3 regions of the Bartonella grahamii subsp. shimonis genome follow, and region 3 is predicted to be linked to each of the others. Evidence: predicted binding sites of a transcription regulator. Region 3 holds the regulator's gene; each other region holds the start of a gene.
The links. Region 3 encodes LexA, which represses DNA repair genes until DNA is damaged. Its sites were predicted from a motif close to TGTTCNNNNTGTGTTCNG; they were not measured.
Positions count from the first base shown of each region.

Region 1: a site for LexA is predicted at 1,460-1,477, ahead of ruvC (crossover junction endodeoxyribonuclease RuvC). Genes of this name have one in related genera too.
Region 2: a site for LexA is predicted at 1,697-1,714, ahead of QHG57_RS07920 (ATP-dependent helicase). Genes of this name have one in related genera too.

Region 1 covers NZ_CP123961.1:139,768-146,861, reverse strand. The annotation lists partial or broken gene QHG57_RS00880 (DUF1465 family protein) at 87-344, shown strand; gene ruvC (crossover junction endodeoxyribonuclease RuvC) at 1,595-2,110, shown strand; gene ruvA (Holliday junction branch migration protein RuvA) at 2,107-2,721, shown strand; gene ruvB (Holliday junction branch migration DNA helicase RuvB) at 2,735-3,826, shown strand; gene ybgC (tol-pal system-associated acyl-CoA thioesterase) at 4,038-4,478, shown strand; gene tolQ (protein TolQ) at 5,054-5,767, shown strand; gene tolR (protein TolR) at 5,783-6,235, shown strand; gene QHG57_RS00845 (cell envelope integrity protein TolA) at 6,343-7,094, shown strand, end outside.
Region 2 covers NZ_CP123961.1:1,785,059-1,792,152, forward strand. The annotation lists gene QHG57_RS07895 (DUF2853 family protein) at 1-44, opposite strand, end outside; RNA gene ssrA (transfer-messenger RNA) at 140-496, shown strand; gene QHG57_RS07905 (SspB family protein) at 678-1,223, shown strand; gene QHG57_RS07910 (DUF4169 family protein) at 1,232-1,414, shown strand; gene QHG57_RS07915 (ribbon-helix-helix domain-containing protein) at 1,425-1,676, shown strand; gene QHG57_RS07920 (ATP-dependent helicase) at 1,797-4,136, shown strand; gene QHG57_RS07925 (DapH/DapD/GlmU-related protein) at 4,189-4,818, opposite strand; gene QHG57_RS07930 (SCO family protein) at 4,955-5,536, shown strand; gene QHG57_RS07935 (50S ribosomal protein L11 methyltransferase) at 5,564-6,433, shown strand; gene QHG57_RS07940 (aminopeptidase P family protein) at 6,451-7,094, shown strand, end outside.
Region 3 covers NZ_CP123961.1:1,477,258-1,484,351, reverse strand. The annotation lists gene rpsD (30S ribosomal protein S4) at 1-509, shown strand, start outside; gene ttcA (tRNA 2-thiocytidine(32) synthetase TtcA) at 779-1,654, shown strand; gene rimO (30S ribosomal protein S12 methylthiotransferase RimO) at 2,178-3,491, opposite strand; gene lexA (transcriptional repressor LexA) at 3,951-4,664, opposite strand; tRNA gene QHG57_RS06530 (tRNA-Lys) at 5,895-5,970, shown strand; gene QHG57_RS06525 (septal ring lytic transglycosylase RlpA family protein) at 6,560-7,094, shown strand, end outside.

The DNA.
Region 1 (7,094 bases), 850 kb from region 3:
TGAGCGCTGATAATTCAGTGGGAAAACAAATCGAATTGCTTAAAACCGCCTTTGGGCGTTCTTAGAAGTATTCCCTTGCTTTGTGCGAAGGGGAAATGTCATCAGAACAAATAAAAGAAATTGTAAAAATGTCACTTCATACACCGACATTGGAACTTGAAACCCCTCATTGGCATGAATTGCCAGAAATTTTCCGCCAATTTGTTTCTCATTCATTACGTTTAGAAGCGCGGATAAAGTATATGCGTGCTGGGTGGGAAACTGCAGCCTCCTGTGCTTTAGAAGATGATAATCCAGTAGGAAAACAAATCGAATTGCTCAAAACAGCTTTTGGGCGTTCTTAGAAGAATAGCTTCTTGCTTCTTTCTTGCGATATTTAGAGCAGTAAACCCGTTTTTACAACCAGAATTTCACAACTAAAACCAATCTAGAGTGCTTTTTTCTGCCTAATTCCTATTTGAGTGTGGGAAAATATCTTGAGTTTATGGAAGAGAGGGGGAGGTATAGGCATTGATTTCGAATTATGGTGTGGCATATGGGCCGTGGCTGATCTCGTGGGGATCGGCTTTGGTTGATTGCAGCTGGAACGCTTTTTTAATGATCGTGTGATTTTGTTTTGGCTATGATAATGATCAGGTGCTAGATAGAGCAGGGGCTTGTACATCAATTTATTTATGCTCTATAATTTATGCCTATAAAGTTTCGGTAAAGCGTTGGTTAATGAGGATGATACACATTGTTTTAATTTTTGGGTTTCTCTTGTTTTGAATAGACGTTATGTCCTTTGCGTAAAATATCCAAAATAAAATGCCATATAATGAATGCCCTATGGGGCTCCTGTCCCCCCATGCGATGGTCCCCCCATGCAATGTTGTTGTGTGGTAATGAGCATATTCAAAAACACCTCTCAGTTTTTATTCACATCCCTTGAGTACCGCGCATTTTTACCCTTGCAAAGGAGAAAGCCGGCACAATCATCATGTTTTCTAGTCCCCAATGTTGCGACAGCTCTTGGTATTTGAGACGGTTCATTAGAGGCATTTTTAGTCCTTTTTTGTACAATTTCACTCCACACGGAAATCCCACGTGTGATGTGCAGACAAAAGATTTTGATTGATTCAATATAAAGAGGTTTGCATTGAGAAATTCGATAATTCTTATTCAACATACAAATTAAATGAATTATATTTATAAATCAACAGGTTGACTTATTATGGTCGCGTCGTGGTATAACGTAAAAAGTTTCTATAAAGTGTATACAATCCATTGCATAGCCTCTTTACACTTATGAAAGTACAATCCAGCACTATCTATTTGCTCGCTTGCAATGTTTAATCGTTATGACATTGGAAATGATACAGAAAGGGAATTTTTATGTTTGATAGGGCACTTGCTTGTGATGTGTGAATGATTTTGATTGATTTCAGTTATGTTCTATAAAGTATGTTCCATAAAGTGCTGTTCGTTGCGTGTTGTAATTGTATAAATTGGGGAGGGGGACATAACCATTTTTTACTGGTTGTGTCTTGTGCTGCTGTTTTCTTTGTTGTCTTGTCTTTATTCACAAGGGGGAAAAGTGTATAGACTGTAGTTTATGGCAAAGACGATTCGTATTATAGGCATTGATCCCGGATTACGGCGTACAGGGTGGGGTGTTATCGATGTTGCGGGTAATCGTCTTCAGTTTATTGCAGCAGGGACGGTTTCTTCTGATGTACAGTGTGAGCTGGCTTCCAGACTATGTCAGATCCACAAAGGTCTTTCAGAGGTTGCGCATCAATTTATGCCTCATGAAGCTGCTGTAGAACATGTGTTTGTCAACAAAGATGCTACAGCAACTTTAAAACTTGGGCAAGCACGTGCAATTGCACTGCTGGTTCCTGCGCAAGCAAATCTTCCTGTTTTTGAATATGCGCCCAACAAAGTGAAAAAATCAGTTATTGGTGTTGGACATGGTGCTAAAGAACAAATCCATATGATGGTAAAAGTTCTCCTCCCACGGGCTGAATTTGATAGCAGTGATGCCGCTGATGCTCTTGCTCTTGCTCTTTGTCATAGTATGCATCGTAACAGTATTGACCGATCTTATCAGGCAAGGATGGCGATATGATTGGCAAATTAAAGGGCACTCTTGAACATATCTTTGATGATCATATCCTTCTTGATGTTCACGGTGTGGGTTATGTGGTTTTTGTGTCAAATCGGCTCCGTCCTTCTTTACCCTCTGTTGGGGAGGCGTTAAGCCTTTTTATTGAAACGCATGTTCGGGAAGACGCAATCCGCCTTTTTGGTTTTGCTACAAGAGCTGAACAGGAGTGGTTTTGTCTTTTACAAAATGTTCCTGGAGTAGGGGCAAAGGTTGCTTTGGCAATCTTGGGTACTTTATCGCCAGATGAACTTGCACAGGCTATTGCCTTAAACGATGTTGCGATGATTAGTCGAGCGCCGGGCGTTGGTAAAAAAGTCAGTGAAAGAATTGTGGGTGAACTGAAAAGTAAAACACTTCCCTTTGAACAAGCGGTCAAGACTGTTTCTGTTCCTCAGCGTGAGATGACCAATCAACCTGCACATGATGCGCTTGCCGCGTTGATGAAGCTAGGGTTTGAACGGGAGCAAGCATCCCGTGCTCTTGCTCTTGCGATGAACGCTCTTGAGGGGGAAACTATTTCTTCTGCTCTGCTGATCCGCCATAGCCTCAAATTGCTTTCTTCTCCTACTTAAAATCAAGGTAACAATGCATAAAGATGAAGATCAACGCCTTCTGGGTTCCGCCCCCCTTCCTAACGATCCAGATCGTTCCTTAAGACCACAAGTTCTCGATGATTTTATTGGTCAAGAAGCGGCACGGGCTAATTTAAAAATATTTATTGAAGCGGCAAAAACGCGGCAAGAAGCGCTGGATCACGTTTTGTTTGTAGGGCCACCGGGGTTAGGAAAAACAACGCTTTCACAGATTATGGCAAAAGAATTAGGCGTTAATTTTCGCTCTACTTCAGGGCCGGTCATTGCTAAAGCAGGAGATTTAGCCGCTCTCTTGACCAATCTCGAAGAACGTGATGTCTTATTTATTGATGAAATTCATCGCTTAAATCCAGCGATTGAAGAAATTCTTTATCCAGCCATGGAAGATTATCAACTTGATTTGATCATTGGGGAGGGGCCGGCGGCACGCTCGGTGAAAATTGATCTGGCTAAATTTACTTTGGTAGCGGCAACCACACGTTTGGGGCTTTTGACCACACCGCTGAGAGACCGTTTTGGCATTCCAATTCGTCTCAATTTTTATACTATAGAAGAATTAGAATATATTGTGCAGCGTAATGCGCGGCTTTTTGCCGTCAAGATCAGTGATGATGGTGCTCATGAAATTGCACGCCGAGCACGGGGGACTCCTCGTATTGCCGGACGGCTTTTACGGCGCGTTTGTGATTTTGCTTTGGTTAAACAGGCAAAACAAATTGACCAAAAAATCGCCGATGAAGCGCTTTCGCGTCTTGAGGTCGATCACCTTGGGCTTGATCCACTTGACCGTCGCTACTTGCTCCTGATTGCGGAAACTTTTTTAGGGGGACCGGTGGGGATTGAAACGATTGCGGCTGCTTTATCAGAACCACGCGATGCTATTGAAGATATTGTTGAACCATATTTGCTCCAACAAGGTTTTATTCAAAGAACCGCTCGTGGACGCATTTTGACTGAAAAGGCTTGGAGCCATTTAGGGCTTTCTGCTCCTGCTTCAACGTCTATACAAAAGCGTACTCAACTTTCTGATGCTCAAGATGATGTATCACTTCAGACGTCTTTATGGGATGGAGAAGATGACTAAGTCATTCTTTTTTAAAAGAAACTACGTGAATATTTTATAGCAAGGACATAAAATACAAGAGACGTGCTTTTTTTAGCATATTCTGATCGAAAAGATTTGGCACTATTGATGAGGAGGCTTTGCTTTTCACAACTTAAACACAAAAATGTGTTCAATTTTTTGATTGATAAATAATTTGCTATATTAGATGATTTTATGGGACATGAAGCCGATGACAGAAATAACGCCTTTTAAGAGCAATCATACAAATGCTTTTCATAATTTTCAGGTCCGCGTTTATGTTGCTGATACAGATTTTTCCGGTGTGGTTTATCATGCGCGTTATCTTGAGTTTTTTGAACGAGGACGTTCAGAGTTTTTACGGGATACCGGTTTTAATAATAAAATGTTGGCAGCAGGGGTTGAGGGGGAAAAACTGTTTTTTGTTGTTCGTCATATGGAAATTAATTTTTCAAGACCAGCTAAAATTGATAATCTTTTAGTCGTTAAAACACGTGTTAATCATATCCAAGGGGCACGCTTTTTTATGGAGCAATCTATTTTGCATGAGGCAACTACGTTGGTAACAGCGAAAGTTGAAATTGCTCTGATTAATGAGGAGGCAAAACCGCGACGTTTACCCAAAGAACTTTTTGCAAAAATCCTTGGTTAAAAGTGTTGTACATTGAATATACAAAATGTTGATTTATAATGATAATTCATTGCGTTGTCACTTTCGGATAATTCTGAAACTTGTAAGATTTTTTCTTTCCAAGCTCTATTGCTGGGAATTAATCAAAAACATTTTTTTGTATATCACAAGCGGGGTTGGTGAGTGGCTACAAAAACACTTAAGAAAGGAATAAACATGCCTCTTATGAATTTTTTCAAGTATTAAGACCTATCGCAGCATTTAAAGCTGGAACGCGTATGATGGTTTAGCTTTCTTTTTATGAGCGTAAAGATGATGGTGCATAATAGATTTCATGTATTTTCATATCTTTCATTTTATAGCGTTTATGGGGAAGGCTTTGTGGTTATATTTTTCATAAATGCCGTTTTGAAATAAGGGGGGGCGTTGAGAGATGTCTCGAGTCATCACTTTTTAAAGAAATTTAAGAAATAAGTGTTGTTTTAGCGTACGTATTTATGTGAGACTAAAGTTTTTTACTTAAATTTAGAAACTATAAAATAATCTGTTTTATAGAATTTTAAAAAATACACCTTTTATTTAGAGGGACAAAAATTATGCCGCATGGTGAACTAATGAATCCGGAAACAATTGGAATGTTGCATTTGTTTATGCAAGCGAGTTGGATCGTGAAAGGTGTTATGATTGGATTGCTGCTCGCTTCCGTTTGGAGTTGGGCAATTATTTTTGATAAAATTTTTACGTATCGGAGAATGCGGCGTGAAATAAAGCAGTTTGAACGTACATTTTGGTCAGGCAAAGCGCTAGAAGATCTTTATGCATCATGTAAAAGTCAACGCACCAATAGTATATCCGCAGTTTTTATGGCGGCAATGGTTGAATGGAAAAAATCTCTTGAAAAAGGGACTCATACATCGACAAGTTTGCAGAGCAGAATTGATAAAGCTATGGATTTGACGCTGGGACGTGAAAGTGAAAAGATAGAATCAAAATTAAGTTTTCTTGCGACACTGGGATCTGCGGGACCCTTTATCGGACTTTTTGGAACAGTTATTGGTATTATGGAGTCTTTTCTTTCTATTTCAGCTTCTCAAAATACATCACTTGCCATTGTCGCGCCAGGTATTGCAGAAGCACTTTTGGCAACCGCCATTGGTTTGTTTGCAGCAATTCCAGCCGTTATTGCTTATAACAAGTTGACTCATGAAAGTGCGCGCATCATTGCACAAATAGAAAATTTTGCCGATGAATTTTCAACAATTGTATCGCGGCGTATTGATGAAACTCGCACAGCACCTTCCTCTTTATAAAAAGGAGCTTATCCCATGGGAATTTCTGTTGCTTCTTCTTCTCGAAAAAATACACGTAGGCGCTATCATTCACGAAGCCAACTGATGAGTGAGATCAATGTCACTCCTTTTGTGGATGTCATGCTGGTCTTGTTGATTATTTTTATGGTCTCTGCTCCCCTTTTAGTGAACGGTGTTCCTCTAGATTTGCCTCGTAGTCAAGCGGGTCCTGTACGAGCGCAAAAAACGCCCCTTACGGTTTCACTTGACGCGCAAGGGCGTTTTGCCATTAATCAAGATTATTATGAAACGTCACAAGTACTGATTGCACACCTTAAAACTCTTCTGGAAGCAGATGCTACACAAAAAGATCAACGGGTTTTTGTGCGGGTTGCTAAAACTGTTGAATATCAGCAAGTATTAAAACTGCTGGCGGATATTCAAAAAGCGGGGTTTTCTCAAGTTGCGTTAGCAAGTCTAGCACAATAAATGATAAGTAATAAAGTTGCACATAAATGGTTGTTTTTAAAATGTTTTCAAAAGAGCATAGAGTGATTAAAAATGAAAAAATATAAGGCATAAATAAGGCATAAAGAATGAACAAAGACTCCTATCATAGCATGAAACGAGGCTTGGCTTTATCTCTTGTGGTCCATGTCATCTTTCTCAGTTGGGGAGCTGTTCAGTTTACAAGCTCTGTTTCTTTACCGCAACCATTGGAGGCAATTCCCATCACTCTTGCTCCTTTAGTGGAAGAGTTTTCCTCTCAACAAGGAGCCGTGAAGGCTCCTATCCGTGCAATCCCTGCCGTTAAACCAACTATGCAACCACAAGAGAAAGAAGATGCACGCCATATTGGAGATGGAGAAATAGATAGTCGAACACCTTTTCAACCAAAGGAAAAACTACGTCCTGTTGAAACAGCATCGTCACCACCAAGCGAGAACACGTCAGAAACATTTGCACCCGAACTTACAAAACCAGAATTATTAGAAGCAAAAACAGAGGATGTGCCTGAGATGCCTTTGAAAGCGCCAGAGGATGTGCACAAGGATGTGCCTGAGATGCCTTTGAAAGCACCAGAGGATGTGCACAAGGATGTGCCTGAGATGCCTTTGAAAGCGCCAGAGGATGTGCACAAGGATGTGCCTGAGATGCCTTTGAAAGCACCAAAGGATGTGCACAAGGATGTGCCTGAGATGCCTTTGAAAGCACCAAAGGATGTGCACAAGGATGTGCCTGAGATGCCTTTGAAAGCGCCAGAGGATGCGCACAAGGATGTGCCTGAGATGCCTTTGAAAGCACCGGAGGATGCGCACAAGGATGTGCCTGAGATGCCTTTGAAAGC
Region 2 (7,094 bases), 310 kb from region 3:
GGATTTTTATCATATAATTTAATATCTGCTAGATCATTAGTCATTTTGCTCCATCTCCTCTCCAAGAATTAGCGGCTGTATTTTACAACCGCGTTATATAGCTTCATAAATAATTAGAGGATTTAAAATATTAACAACCCCCCTTTTCTAAAGACCGTTCTTCATCTATACTTAAATGGCTGGCTTGCCAGCTATGGTAATAAATGGACAATGAAATAAACTCATTGGACCCGGGGGCGGTACCCGGCGCCTCCACCAAAATATAATAAGCGAAAATTATACTTTGGTGGGGGCGAAATAGGATCGACAAGGGCGTAAAGATTGCTCTTTTACTCGGCATAGTACCACCGTTATCGGACTAAATGAGTAGTTGCAAATGACAACTATGCGGAAGCACGTCTCGCTGCTTGATGTAGTGTGAATGTTTCAAACTAAGTCTTAAACCGTCGCAGGTTTAAGCGGGGTTCGAAGGCACCTGGCAACAGAAGCCTTCACTTTTTTAAACGTTGTTGATTGATCTTTCAGACATTATCAGACATTATTCACCATAGAGTTTCGTATTTATTTGATTTATTGAGGTGCATCGTAGACAAAATACTGCTAATTTTAAAATATATTCTATCACACAATATCAATACGCCTCGTTCTGCTACGTGAAATAAAAGGAATAAACTTCGATGGTTAAAGATCAAATCCGTTACGATATTCTCGTTCAGGATGCGCTTCGTGGAGTTATCCGTAAAGTTTTATCGGAAGTTGCCAAAGCAGGTCTTCCGGGAAATCATCATTTTTTTATAACTTTTTTGACGAATGCCCCAGGCGTTAAAATTTCCCCTCGGCTAAAAAATCGCTATCCCGAGCAAATGACAATCGTCTTACAACATCAGTTTAGAGATCTCAGTGTTTCAGAAACAGCTTTCGAAGTAACCCTCTCCTTCAGGGAAATAACCGAAAAACTCGTGATTCCTTTTACTTCCATTCAGGTCTTTTATGATCCTGTAGCAGCATTTGAAGCAGCATTTGATCTGCCCTCAAATCTTACCTCTGGAGAAAGTGAAAATTCAGAAAATACCTCAACTACGCCCATTACCCTATCAAACAAACAAAAAAAAGAAAACACGCTTACAAAAGAACAAAATTTCAGTACAAATAAAGAATCTTCAAATAACGATACAAAACAAAGTGCTGATGTTGTCTCTTTAGATTCTTTTCGGAAAAAATAAATTTTCTCATGACTGAATTGATTAATCTTCGCCAATTTCGAAAACAAAAAAAACGTACAGAAAAATCTCTTCGTGCTGAGCAAAATCGTTATCGTTTTGGACGAACAAAAACTGAAAAACTTTTCGAGCAACAAGAATCTTTAAAAACGCAAAAATTTCTTGATCAAAATCGTTTGCGAAACGACGAATAAAGGTGAAAAAATGCACGAAAATAATTCTATCGATTGGTCAAAAGTCATTCCACGAAAGATATCTGTTCGCGTTGATGGACACGCAACAAGCGTCTCTTTAGAACCACCATTTTTAGATATTCTAAAAGATATAGCCCGCAAAAAAGGACAATCTTTAGCCTTTGTTATCACTGATATTGATAGCAAAAGACCACAACAAGTAAATCTTTCGGCTTCGTTACGCGTTTATGCCCTTCAAAGCGTTCTCACCCAACGCATTTAATGTTTGTGCTTATTTTTTTATGTTCTCTTTCTGTTTATTCAACTGAAATTGTTGTGACTTTTTTAAGAGAAGTTTTTTAATCTAGAACGACAATGAAAAAAAGACTACAAAAGAGATATAATGAGTAATTTTTCTGATCACAACATACCTTTCTTTGAAGAAGATTCCCTTCCAGACCACGATAAAAAGAGCTCTGTTTTTTTCTCCCATACTCTAAAAAAACAAAAATCATATAACACAGACTATTTAGAACAACTCAATCCAGAACAACAACAAGCTGTTATGAATACTGAGGGTCCTCTTTTAGTTCTTGCAGGTGCTGGTACAGGAAAAACGCGCGTTTTAACAACCCGTATTTCTCACATTTTACGCTCTGAACTTGCCTCTCCTCAGCAAATACTTGCTGTCACTTTCACCAACAAAGCAGCGCGTGAAATGAAAATGCGTATTGGTGAACTTATTGGAAGAGTTGTTGAAGGTATGCCTTGGCTTGGAACCTTTCATTCCACTGGTGCTAAAATTTTACGCCGTCACGCAGAGCTTGTTGGCTTAAAAAGAAACTTTACAATTCTCGATAGAGATGATGTTCTTCGACTTTTAAAACAGCTTATTCAAGCTGAAGGATTAGACGATAAGCGTTGGCCCGCACGAAACCTTGCCATGATGATTGATTCTTGGAAAAATCAAGGACTTTCACCAGAACATATCTCAAAAAGTGATGCTCATTCCTTTGGCAACGGCATGGGACGCGAACTTTATCACAGTTACCAAAATCGATTAAAAGATCTTAATGCTTGCGATTTTGGCGATCTTCTGCTTCATTCTATCTCTATCTTCCAGCATAATCCAGATATTCTCCGCGAATATCATTCTCAATTTCGCTATATTCTTGTTGATGAATATCAAGATACAAATACGGCACAATATCTTTGGCTTCGCCTTTTGGCACAACAACCTCAAGGTCAACATGTTAATCTTTGTTGTGTTGGCGATGATGATCAGTCCATTTATGGATGGCGTGGTGCAAAAGTCGAGAACATATTACGTTTTGAAAAAGATTTTCCTTCTGCTAAAATTATTCGTCTAGAACGCAATTATCGCTCAACATCCCATATTCTTAAAACGGCCTCCCATCTCATTGCTCATAATGAAGAAAGACTGGGAAAAGTTCTTTTTTCTGCTCAAATAAAGAGTGAAGAAGAAAAAGTAAAAATTCATTCAGCATGGGATTCGGCAGAAGAAGCACGAGCAATCGGAGAAGAAATCGAACGCGCACAACAAACCGGTCATGCATTAAATCATATGGCTATATTAGTACGCGCATCATTTCAAATGCGTGAATTTGAAGATCGCTTTGTAACGCTTGGACTTAACTACCGCGTCATTGGTGGTCCTCGTTTTTATGAGCGAATGGAAATACGTGATGCCATGGCTTATTTACGCGTTGTTGTCCAACCCGCTGATGATTTAGCTTTTGAACGTGTTATTAATACACCGAAACGCGGTATAGGAGATGCAACCCTGCGTATTCTTTATGAGAGTGCACGTGCGCGTTCTGTTCCTCTCTTTTCTGCTGCCGCTAACATCATTGAAACAGACGAGCTAAAGCCTAAGGCACGCAGTGCGTTACGAAACCTTATTGAAAACTTCCGCCGCTGGAAAAATATGCTTCAAGACACTCCTCATAGAGAACTTGCCGAGATCATCCTTGATGATTCTGGTTATACAACCATGTGGTTAGAAGATCGCTCACCAGAGGCTCCTACACGGCTAGAAAATCTTAAAGAAATGATCCGTTCCATGGAACAATTTGAAAATCTTCAAAGTTTTTTAGAACATGTTGCACTCGTTATGGATGCTGAAAACAATGAAAATACCGATGCAGTCAACATCATGACACTTCATTCAGCCAAAGGGCTTGAATTTGAAACAGTTTTTCTTCCAGGTTGGGAAGAAGGACTCTTTCCCCACCAGCGCTCATTAGATGAAGGTGGACGTTCAGGTTTAGAAGAAGAACGGCGTCTCGCTTATGTTGGACTCACAAGAGCAAAAAAACACCTGCATATATGGTTTGTATCTCACCGTAGAATTCATGGACTTTGGCAATCTGCTCTTCCCTCCCGCTTTCTAGATGAATTACCAGCAGAACATATAGAAGCCATAGCAATGGAAACATCTTATGGTGGTTATGGAAAATCTTCCTTTCAAAATCACGATTCCTATTATACTGACTATGTGACAGCAAGACAGAAGCATACACAAAAAAACAAAACTATTGAAGGGAAAATTATCGCTCAATCAATCTCTCATGCATCATCAGATTTTTCTATCAATGATCGGATTTTTCACATAAAATTTGGTTATGGTCATATTACAGCAATAGACGATCATAAATTGACAATAATGTTTGAAAAAGCCGGAGAAAAGCGTGTCCTGGATAATTTTGTAAACAAAGCTTAACTAAAAGCAAACCACAATCAGTTTTTTAAAAGACATTTTTTTATTCTGATTATCATTTCCATTTTCGAACAAAGACTTTGAGGGGTAAGTTTTGCATATCAGGTAATGCGTTATAAATTTTATCAAGCGGCCAATTCCACCAAGCCATCTCCAAAAGGCACTCAATCACATAATCGGAAAAACGCATCCGCAAGTGCTTTGCAGGAACACCAGCGACAACCGCATAAGGCATAACATCTTTCGTTATAACAGCGTTCGCACCAATGATAGCGCCATGTCCAACTGTTACCCCAGGCATAATAACCGCACCATGTCCAATCCACACATCATGCCCAATGATAACACGTTTTGCACAGCGCCTTTCACGAAAAGAACAATCAAGTGCCATATAACGAAAGTATTCATTAGGGCGATAGGTTATTTTATGCGTTGAAACGCGCTCCATGGGATGCTCTAGCGCATTCACACAAACATGAGATGCAATAGAACAAAAACGCCCAATATCGCTGTAAATAGCCTCACTGTTACGCTCAAAATAAGAAAAATCTCCAACGGTTACATCCCGTAAAATCACCCGCTCATTAATTTCCACGTAACGCCCTAATTTACAACCGTGCAACCGTGCTGTCGTATGGATACGAGGCTCACTTTTATGAAATCGAAAATCGTTCTCAATATTCATGCATCTTTCACCAATATTTCATCAATAAATATGGAAAGACATACCAATCAAGCCAATAAAATCAACCATGAAACAGAGATTGCAAAACAAACCTGCCGATGTTACAATTCCTTGATTTATCTAAGAGAGTCAAACTATGAAAAATGTAATACGCATCTCGGGGCTGACAATCATATTTCTTGCAGGTATTTTTATTTATGATGCGCTGACCAATAAGCCTTTAGGTGATAATTTTACACTCACTGATTCTAATGGAAAAACTATTACTGAAGCTGATATTCGAAGCAAGCCTTCAATAATTTTTTTCGGTTTCACTATGTGTCCTGAAATCTGCCCTACGACATTGATGAATCTTGATCGGTGGCTTACAGCCCTTGGATCCAATACAGATAAATTAGGTATATGGTTTGTTACTGTTGACCCCGAACGTGATACACCAGAAGTACTCCATGAATATCTCAGTAATTTTAACAATGAAATCATTGGTATCAGTGGAGATCCTAATAAAGTTCATAAAATGGTCAATTCCTTTAACATCGTTGCTGAAAAAGTCCTTGGAACAGATGGAAACTATACATATAACCATACAGCAGCAATTTTTTTACTCAAAAAAGGTGGAAAATTAGCTAGCGTTATCCGTTATGACACGAAAGAAAGTGACAGCGAATTAAAAGATGAAATCGCCATTGAACGGTTAAAAAAACTCATCTTAAACTAAAAAAAGCCGATCAAAAGAAAGAACTGCATGTCGCAACAAATTCGCCTCTATTATACTGCTTCTAAAAATGAAGCAGAACGGTCCTACACCCTTATAGAAACAGCCTTTGACGAAGAAGGTTATCCTCTTGCTCTTACAGAGATAGATGAACAAAATGCTGTATATGAACTTTCACTCTATGTAGACCAAGAAAACTACGAGCATATTTCGAAACGTTTTGCACACATTCTTTCTATAGATCTTGATAAAATTAACAGTGAAATTTTACCTAATATTGATTGGGTTAAACAAAGCCTTGAAGGACTAAAACCTGTACATGCTGGTCCTTTTTTTCTTCATGGAAGCCATAATAGAGGCGACATTCCAGAAAATGTTTTACCTATTGAAATTGAAGCAAATCAAGCTTTTGGCACCGGCCATCATGGAACAACAACTGGTTGTTTAGAAATGATTGCCAAAGTCATGAAACATGAAAATCCCCAAAATGCACTTGATCTAGGTACCGGCAGTGGGGTACTCGCCATCGGCATCGCAATACTCAAACCTATTGCTATACTTGCATCTGATATTGACCCAATTGCTATTCAAGTTGCACAACACAATATCGAATTCAATGGTGTCAAGGAATATATCACAGCTGTTACAGCAACAGGTTTTTCCCATAATGAAATTGCTTCACGAGCGCCCTTTGATCTCATTGTTGCCAATATCCTTGCCAATCCTCTTATCGAACTTGCACAAGAAATGGTAAAGGCACTCCAAAAAGGCGGATCACTGATACTCTCTGGAATCCTCGAAGAACAACATGCCGATGTTCTAAAGGCTTATGTAAAACAAGGGCTGAAACACATTGAAACATACCACCGTCAAGGATGGGTTACAATACATCTAAAATAAAAGGAAAGGACGTTGTTATGTATCAATCTTTTGAAACAACAACAAATCCAGCTCATGCTCTAGAACGCATTGCCTCTCTTCGTAAAGAACTAGACTGCCTTGAACTCGATGGTTTTCTTGTTCCGCGTAGCGATGAACATCAAGGAGAATATGTCCCTCCTCATGCTCAACGCCTTAGCTGGCTAACCGGCTTTACTGGATCAGCTGGGATTGCACTGATTTTAAAAAACAAAGCCATTATATTCACAGACGGGCGCTATAGACTTCAAGTTCGCCAACAAACTGATTCTGATATTTTTGATTATGAAGATCTCATAACTTGCCCTCCCTCACGATGGCTTGAAAAAAATGGGCAAAAACTTTCTATTGGCTTTGATCCATGGCTTCACACCATTGCTGCCACCGATGCATTGAGAAACGCATTAGAAATGAAAGCCGGTGGAAAACTTGTAGCAGTTCAACATAATCCCATTGATCTACTCTGGCATGATCAGCCGCCATTTCCACAATCTGCCTTATCAATTCACCCTCTCAAATATGCTGGGTGCGATACAGATAAAAAACTCGCTTTGATTTACAAAGATATACAGCAAACTCATGCAAATGCTTTTATTTTTACAGATCCCTCTTCCATTGCATGGACATTCAATATACGTGGCAA
Region 3 (7,094 bases):
ATGGACAGCGTCGTAAAGGAAAACTTTCTGACTATGGGGTGCAGTTGCGCGCTAAACAGAAATTGAAAGGGTTTTATGGAGATATTTCAGAAAAACAATTTCATAAAACTTATGAGGAGGCAGCTCGTCGACGGGGCGATACTGGTGAAAATCTTATTGGTCTGTTAGAATCACGTTTGGATGCTGTTGTCTATCGTGCAAAATTTGTGCCTACGATTTTTGCTTCTCGCCAATTTATTAATCATGGTCACGTTAATGTAAATGGGCGGCGCACAAATATTCAATCTTATCGTTGTAAACCAGGTGATATTATTGAGGTTCGGGAAAAATCAAAACAACTTGTTTTAGTTTTAGAATCAGTGCAATTGGCAGAACGTGATGTCCCTGATTATATTGAAGCAGATCATAAACAGATGAAAGCGACCTTTACACGTATTCCTGCTTTTGCAGATGTTCCTTATGCTGTGCAAATGGAACCTAATTTGGTTGTTGAATTTTATTCTCGATAATTTTTCTGTAAGAGAAATTGTTTCTCTTTTCTATTATTATTACAACTTCAAAATATTGTGTTATTTTTTTATAACCTTTGAAGTTAATAAGTGCTTTTTGTAAATGGTTCTATATTAAGTTTATTGCTATGTTTTATAGTCAAACTTATATAGTTCCATTTCTTTTTTGTGTATCTAATTTATAAATTCAAAAAAAATAAATGTAAGCTTGTTTTAATATTTGTTTTTATCTTTGAAAACGAGCTGTTACTTATGCAGGATATGGTATTATGAATGATGTTTCCGTTGAATATCAGGCAATAGAAGAAAATGGAAGGAGAGATGATCCTTTAATAAGTGAATCAGATAATTGTCATCCAATGTTTCGTGTTGCTCCCTCAAGTGTAGAATTTAATAAATTGCGTAAACGACTTTTACGTCATATGCGACAAGCTTTAGATGATTTTTCTATGCTCTCTATAGGAAAAAAATGGCTTGTTGCTTTATCAGGTGGAAAAGACTCTTATGGTTTATTAGCGCTTCTTTTAGATTTAAAGTGGCGAGGTCTTTTATCCGTTGATATTCTTGCCTGTAATCTTGATCAAGGACAACCAGGATTCCCTAAACATATTATTCCAGACTTTTTAAGTTTTTATAAAATTCCATATCGTATTGAATATCAGGATACTTATTCTATTGTTACAGATAAATTGGCAGAGTCGCAAACATATTGTTCACTTTGTTCTCGATTACGACGTGGTAATCTCTATCGTGTTGCACGTGAAGAGGGATGTTCTGCATTAGTTTTAGGTCATCATCGTGATGATGTTTTAGAAACATTTTTTATGAATTTGTTTCACGGTGGACGATTAGCAGCCATGCCTGGAAAACTTAAAAATGATGAAGGAGATCTTTTTGTTTTACGTCCTCTTGTTTATGCTGCTGAGGAAGATCTGGAAAAATTTTCTCAAGCAATGCAATTTCCAATTATTCCTTGTAATCTTTGCGGTAGTCAAGATGGTTTACAACGTAATGCAATGAAAGAAATGCTGAAAAATATTGAAAGACAAATGCCAGGACGTAAAGATACCATGATTCGCGCTTTAACAAATGTACGTCCAAGTCATTTGCTTGATAAGAAATTCTTTGATTTTAAAACGTGTTAATAAAAATCAGAGATTTAAAAAATAAGTTTAAAGAGTTTAAGACAAGATACTGATTTATAATGATAATTTGTTGTTTTGCAATTTAACTACTGTAAGATTGTTTTGTTTCAAATTCTCTTAATTGCATCCATAAAAAACATCCGCCTGCATATCACAAAGGAAATTCTTGTGTGCATAAAACACTATTGAAAAAAGTTTCCTTTAAATAAGCAATGACTTTCGCACTATTGGCAACAGAAAAATAGTATGATTGTCCGTTTGCTCTTTTGTTAAGTAAAAATAGTGAACGTTGTAGATTTTATTTTATTCTGTTGCATCACTGTCATTTAAGGTGTTAAACTAAGAGAATATATAACTGCTTGATATTTTTGGAGTATATAGTAAACCTTCAAGGCAAGGATTGCCTGTGAATTTTCATAAAGTGAGTTACATAAGCGACCAAGCTCTATTGTGAGCAGCCGATTTTTTATAAACCGGTGTTGATAGGAACTTTCATCATTAAGACAGGGAAGAAGTTAAATTTTCAAACTGCTATACCATAAAGATCATAGGCATCTGACTGTTCAATTTTAACGCTGACAAATTCACCCACACGCAATGGGCGTCGTGATGATATATGGACAACACCATCTATTTCTGGAGCATCGTATTGACTACGTCCTTTAGCAACTTTTCCTTGACTTTCATCGATAAGCACCTGAAGTCTTTTTCCAATTTTTTTCTTTAAAAGACGTGTAGAAATTTGTTGTTGTTTTGCCATAAAACGATGCCAGCGATTTTCTTTCACCTCTTCAGGAATATTTTCTAATCCCAAATCATTCGCGGCGGCTCCTTTTACTTCCTCATATTTAAAGCACCCAGCGCGTTCAATTTTTGCTTCTTCTAACCATTCTAGCAGGATATTAAAATCTTCATTCGTTTCGCCAGGAAAACCAACAATAAATGTTGATCGCACAGCAAGATCTGGACATATTTTTCGCCATTTTTCAATTCTACGGTTTGTTTTTTCCATAAGTGCAGGACGCTTCATGTGACGCAAAACAGTCGGTGATGCATGCTGAAGAGGAATATCCAGATAAGGAAGAATTTTTTTTGCAGCCATAAGTTCAATAACTTCATCAACATGGGGATAAGGATAAACGTAATGCATACGTATCCAAATACCCATATCACCTAGTTCGCGACAAAGATCAAAGAATTTCGTTTTGATTGTACGATCTTTCCAAGAATTTTCGAGATATTTAAGATCAATACCATAAGCACTCGTATCTTGTGAAATAACCAAAAGTTCTTTTACACCTGCTTGCACGAGTTTTTCAGCTTCACGAAGAACATCGCTGATGGGACGTGAAGTGAGATCACCACGCAGAGTAGGGATGATACAAAAACTACACCGGTTAGAGCATCCTTCAGAAATCTTTAAGTAGGCGTAATGGCGAGGTGTCAAACGAATACCTTGGGGAGGAACTAAATCAAGAAAAGGATCATGGACGGGAGGAATTACTGTATGAACAGCTTCTATAACACTTTCATAAGCTTGTGGTCCTGTAATGGCCAATATATTAGGATATGTTTGGCGAATGACATCAGGATCAGCACCAAGACACCCTGTTACAATAACTTTTCCATTTTTTTTGAGAGCTTCATCAATATTGGCTAATGATTCTCTCCTTGCTGTGTCAAGAAAACCACAGGTATTCACAATAACGACATCAGCTCCTTGATGTTGACGTGAAATTTCATACCCTTCAGAGCGAAGGCTTGTAATAATTCGCTCAGAATCTACGAGTGCTTTTGGGCATCCAAGGGAGACAAAACTAATACGAGGTGCTAGCATGATGATCCTACAATTACTATGAATGATTGAGTTACGCTTTTATAACTTAAAAATAGTGTTCTTTATTTTTATACCTATGCAATGCAATCTGTTACAAAGTTATTTGATTTTTTTCTATAAAATTTTATGTGTTTTTATGCATGCATATAATTTTGTCTTATTATATCATAAAATTCCGTCATTAAGGACGATGATATAGGGCTGCTTCCTTCAAAGCATTCAAGTTCTTTTATAAAATACGTGATGAATATTTTAAAGTTTACTTGTTACGCCTTGTGTAAGTAAAGAAGATGAGAGGGAAAAGGAAGTAAAACCCGCTCGATAAGGATCTGGATTGTTTATAGACCGAATTGGTGGCCCTTTGGCTGTGGAGAAGAAGTCAATTGCATGTCGCACAATAAAAAAATACTCAACAGCTTCTTACTGCGATATCTATCGCGCACTTATAAGGTTTATTTTTTAATATTTGCGAATAAGTCCGGTAAGTTTGCCTTGTATTTCTACACGATCGGATTCGTATGTACGTACTTCATAATGAGGATTTGCGGCTTCTAATGCAATAGAAGCTCCTTTGCGTCGATAACGTTTTAATGTGGCTTCTTTTTTATCAATAAACGCAACAATAATTTCACCTGTTATTGCTGTATTTTGACGTTTCACAATGATTGTATCTTTATCAAGGATACCGGCCTCCACCATAGAATCATCTTTAACTTCTAATGCGTAGTGCTCACCTATATTAACCATATTGTGTGGGAGAGAAATGGTGTTTGTTTGTTGCTGTATAGCAGAGGCGGGCACGCTCGCAGAAATACGTCCCATAATAGGAATGGTGATATTTTTTTTTTCTTCTTCCTCAAAGTTATCAAGGTTACTCAAACTTTTTGATATTTCCCTTTTATTTCTTTCTATCATATTAGGAGAAATTTTACGTGCTAAAGAAAGGTTAAATGTTATTTTCTCAGGAAGTCGAATCACCTCCACCGCACGAGCACGATTAGGTAAACGACGTATAAATCCTCGTTGTTCTAATGCTATAATGAGCTTATGAATACCAGATTTTGAAGAAAGTTCTAATGCATTTTTCATTTCTTCAAAAGAAGGAGGAACACCTGTTTCTTTTATGTGGTTGTGAATAAACAAGAGTAGCTCATATTGTTTACATGTCAGCATTTAATGTTCCAATCAAAATAATAAAAAAGGAATAAAGTAAAAATAAATGTATACATAACATTTTTACAAGTTTTTTATTCGCCAAATAAAAAATATTTCCTTTATTTTTGATCTTATCAAATTAAGAAAGTACTATGTTTATTTTACATATTTAAATTATTATTTATATATTATATGGCTATATTAATATTAAATAATGTATAAAAATACTTTATAGCTCTGGTTCAATTATTCAACACTAAATTTTATAACCAATGTTATCCTTTTTTTCTAAAAATATATCTACGTATTTTGTGATTTCTGATATAAAAAAGTTAATTAGAAGGCAGTTTATCAATAGCAGGATAGGCATTCTATATATTTAGAACACTCTATAGGTATTTAGAACCATATTGCATATTATGTCTGCTTTTTTATTCTTAGTAAAATTATCTACAGCTATAATAGTGAGTATAATTTATAGCCATTCGGGATATTTTCAATGAGACTAAATTTTTGCTTCGTGTCTGCTTTATTCTATAGGATAAATTGGCTTTTGTAATATATTCATTATGCATAAATAAAAATTATACCCTTAAAATACCATTGTCGCTCATTGTCCCATTTTCAGGTCTAACGTGCCAACGCTATATACTATTTTGCTGAATCCTAATGTTGCTATAATTTTTGGTTATTGAAAGGAAGCATAAAAGAGATTCTCATTTCTTTTCTGTAGTTTTATTCTCTCACTTGTATTGGCCAAGAAAATGATTTTTATTAAAAAAACTTCGAAATAAGAGAAGCTTACAGTATTTAAGATCTCTCACTCAAGTGATAAAATTATTAAGTTATTATAAATCAATATATTATTTTATAAAGCTGTATTCATATTTGAAAATTGAAAACTAAGATATAAAGATATAAAAATAATATTAAAGTAAAAGATATTTTTCTTTTCTACACATTATGCTCAACAACCCATGTGAGCGGAAAGGGGGGGTGATTTCTTATAATTTTAGCGCTTCGAATCTATAAAACATTTTGCAGTGAAATTTTTCCTTTATTGAAACTTCAAAAAGAAGATTAAAGAATACCTATATAATGATGAAGAAAGGGGGGAAAACGGAAAATTATTGATAACTGAAGAAAATATATTTTTCTTCAAAAGGTGTTGACCAAATGGAAAGTCAACCGTATGTTCCCTTCACTTTCTGCAAATTAGATAGTTTGCAAACTAGATAACTTGTGTGAGAGCGCGTAGCTCAGCTGGTAGAGCAACTGACTTTTAATCAGTAGGTCCAGGGTTCGAATCCCTGCGCGCTCACCAACTTTAAATAATATCAATAGACTATATAAAATTTAAGAATCTTTCTTGTTTTTGTTCTTTTTTATTGTTCCGATTCTTTTTGAAGTTTTTTATTGATTCTATAGTCTGTCATCTTCTATCAGCTGTTTTGGTATAGAGCGATGCTATACTGTCTCCTATCCAATAAAAAAGAACTTTAAGCTTACGATACGGTCGTACCTGCGTTAGCAGCCACACGTGGTTGCTAATTTTCGCAATCCATAGGTTAATTTTCCATAGGTTAATTTTTTAATGCCCACTATATTACATGATTCGCAAAACAAGTTACTAAAATCACTACTTATTCACAGTTTATATTATGAAATGATTTTTCTATAAGACATTGATTTGTTTAATTTTTATTCTTTTTAACATCTACTATAACTACATTTATTTCTTACGAAAACCACAAAAAGGTTAACAATATGTTAATTTCTTGATAGAAGGGGAAAATTCAAGAGTGGTATATGCGCGAGGGAAATCATTTAAAAACGTAAACTCTTCCGTCGCGTACAAAAAGTGTGACGTGGTTTTTACAGTAGTACTTAACAGAAATAAGTGGACTGAATAGATGCCTTCAAATAGAAAAAAGAAATTTACTTTTATTATTAAACCAACGCTTCAATTGTTTTCTATGATCGTCATTTCTCAGTCACTGGTATCTTGTTGCGCAAGCCAAACTATGAATTTTTCAATAAAAGATTCCTATCATATAAAAGATTCCTATCATAATAAACCAATTGACGTAAACACTTCTGTACTACCTCAACAAGTATCTAATAAGAAGAATCAATCGGAAGAAAAAAAGCGTGGGCGAGCTATTGTTGGTAAACCTTATCAAATAAAAGGAAAGTGGTATTATCCTCAAAATGATCCAACGTATAAACGTGTTGGCGAAGCATCATGGTATGGTTCAGATTTTCATGGACGTTTAACTGCCAACGGTGAAATTTATGACATGAATCTTTTGACTGCTGCTCATCCTACAATGCCTCTACCTAGCTATGCTCGTGTTACTAATTTGAAAAATGGATCTTCACTCATTGTTAGAGTGAATGATCGCGGACCTTTTATGAAAGACAGAATCATTGATTTATCAAGGCAAG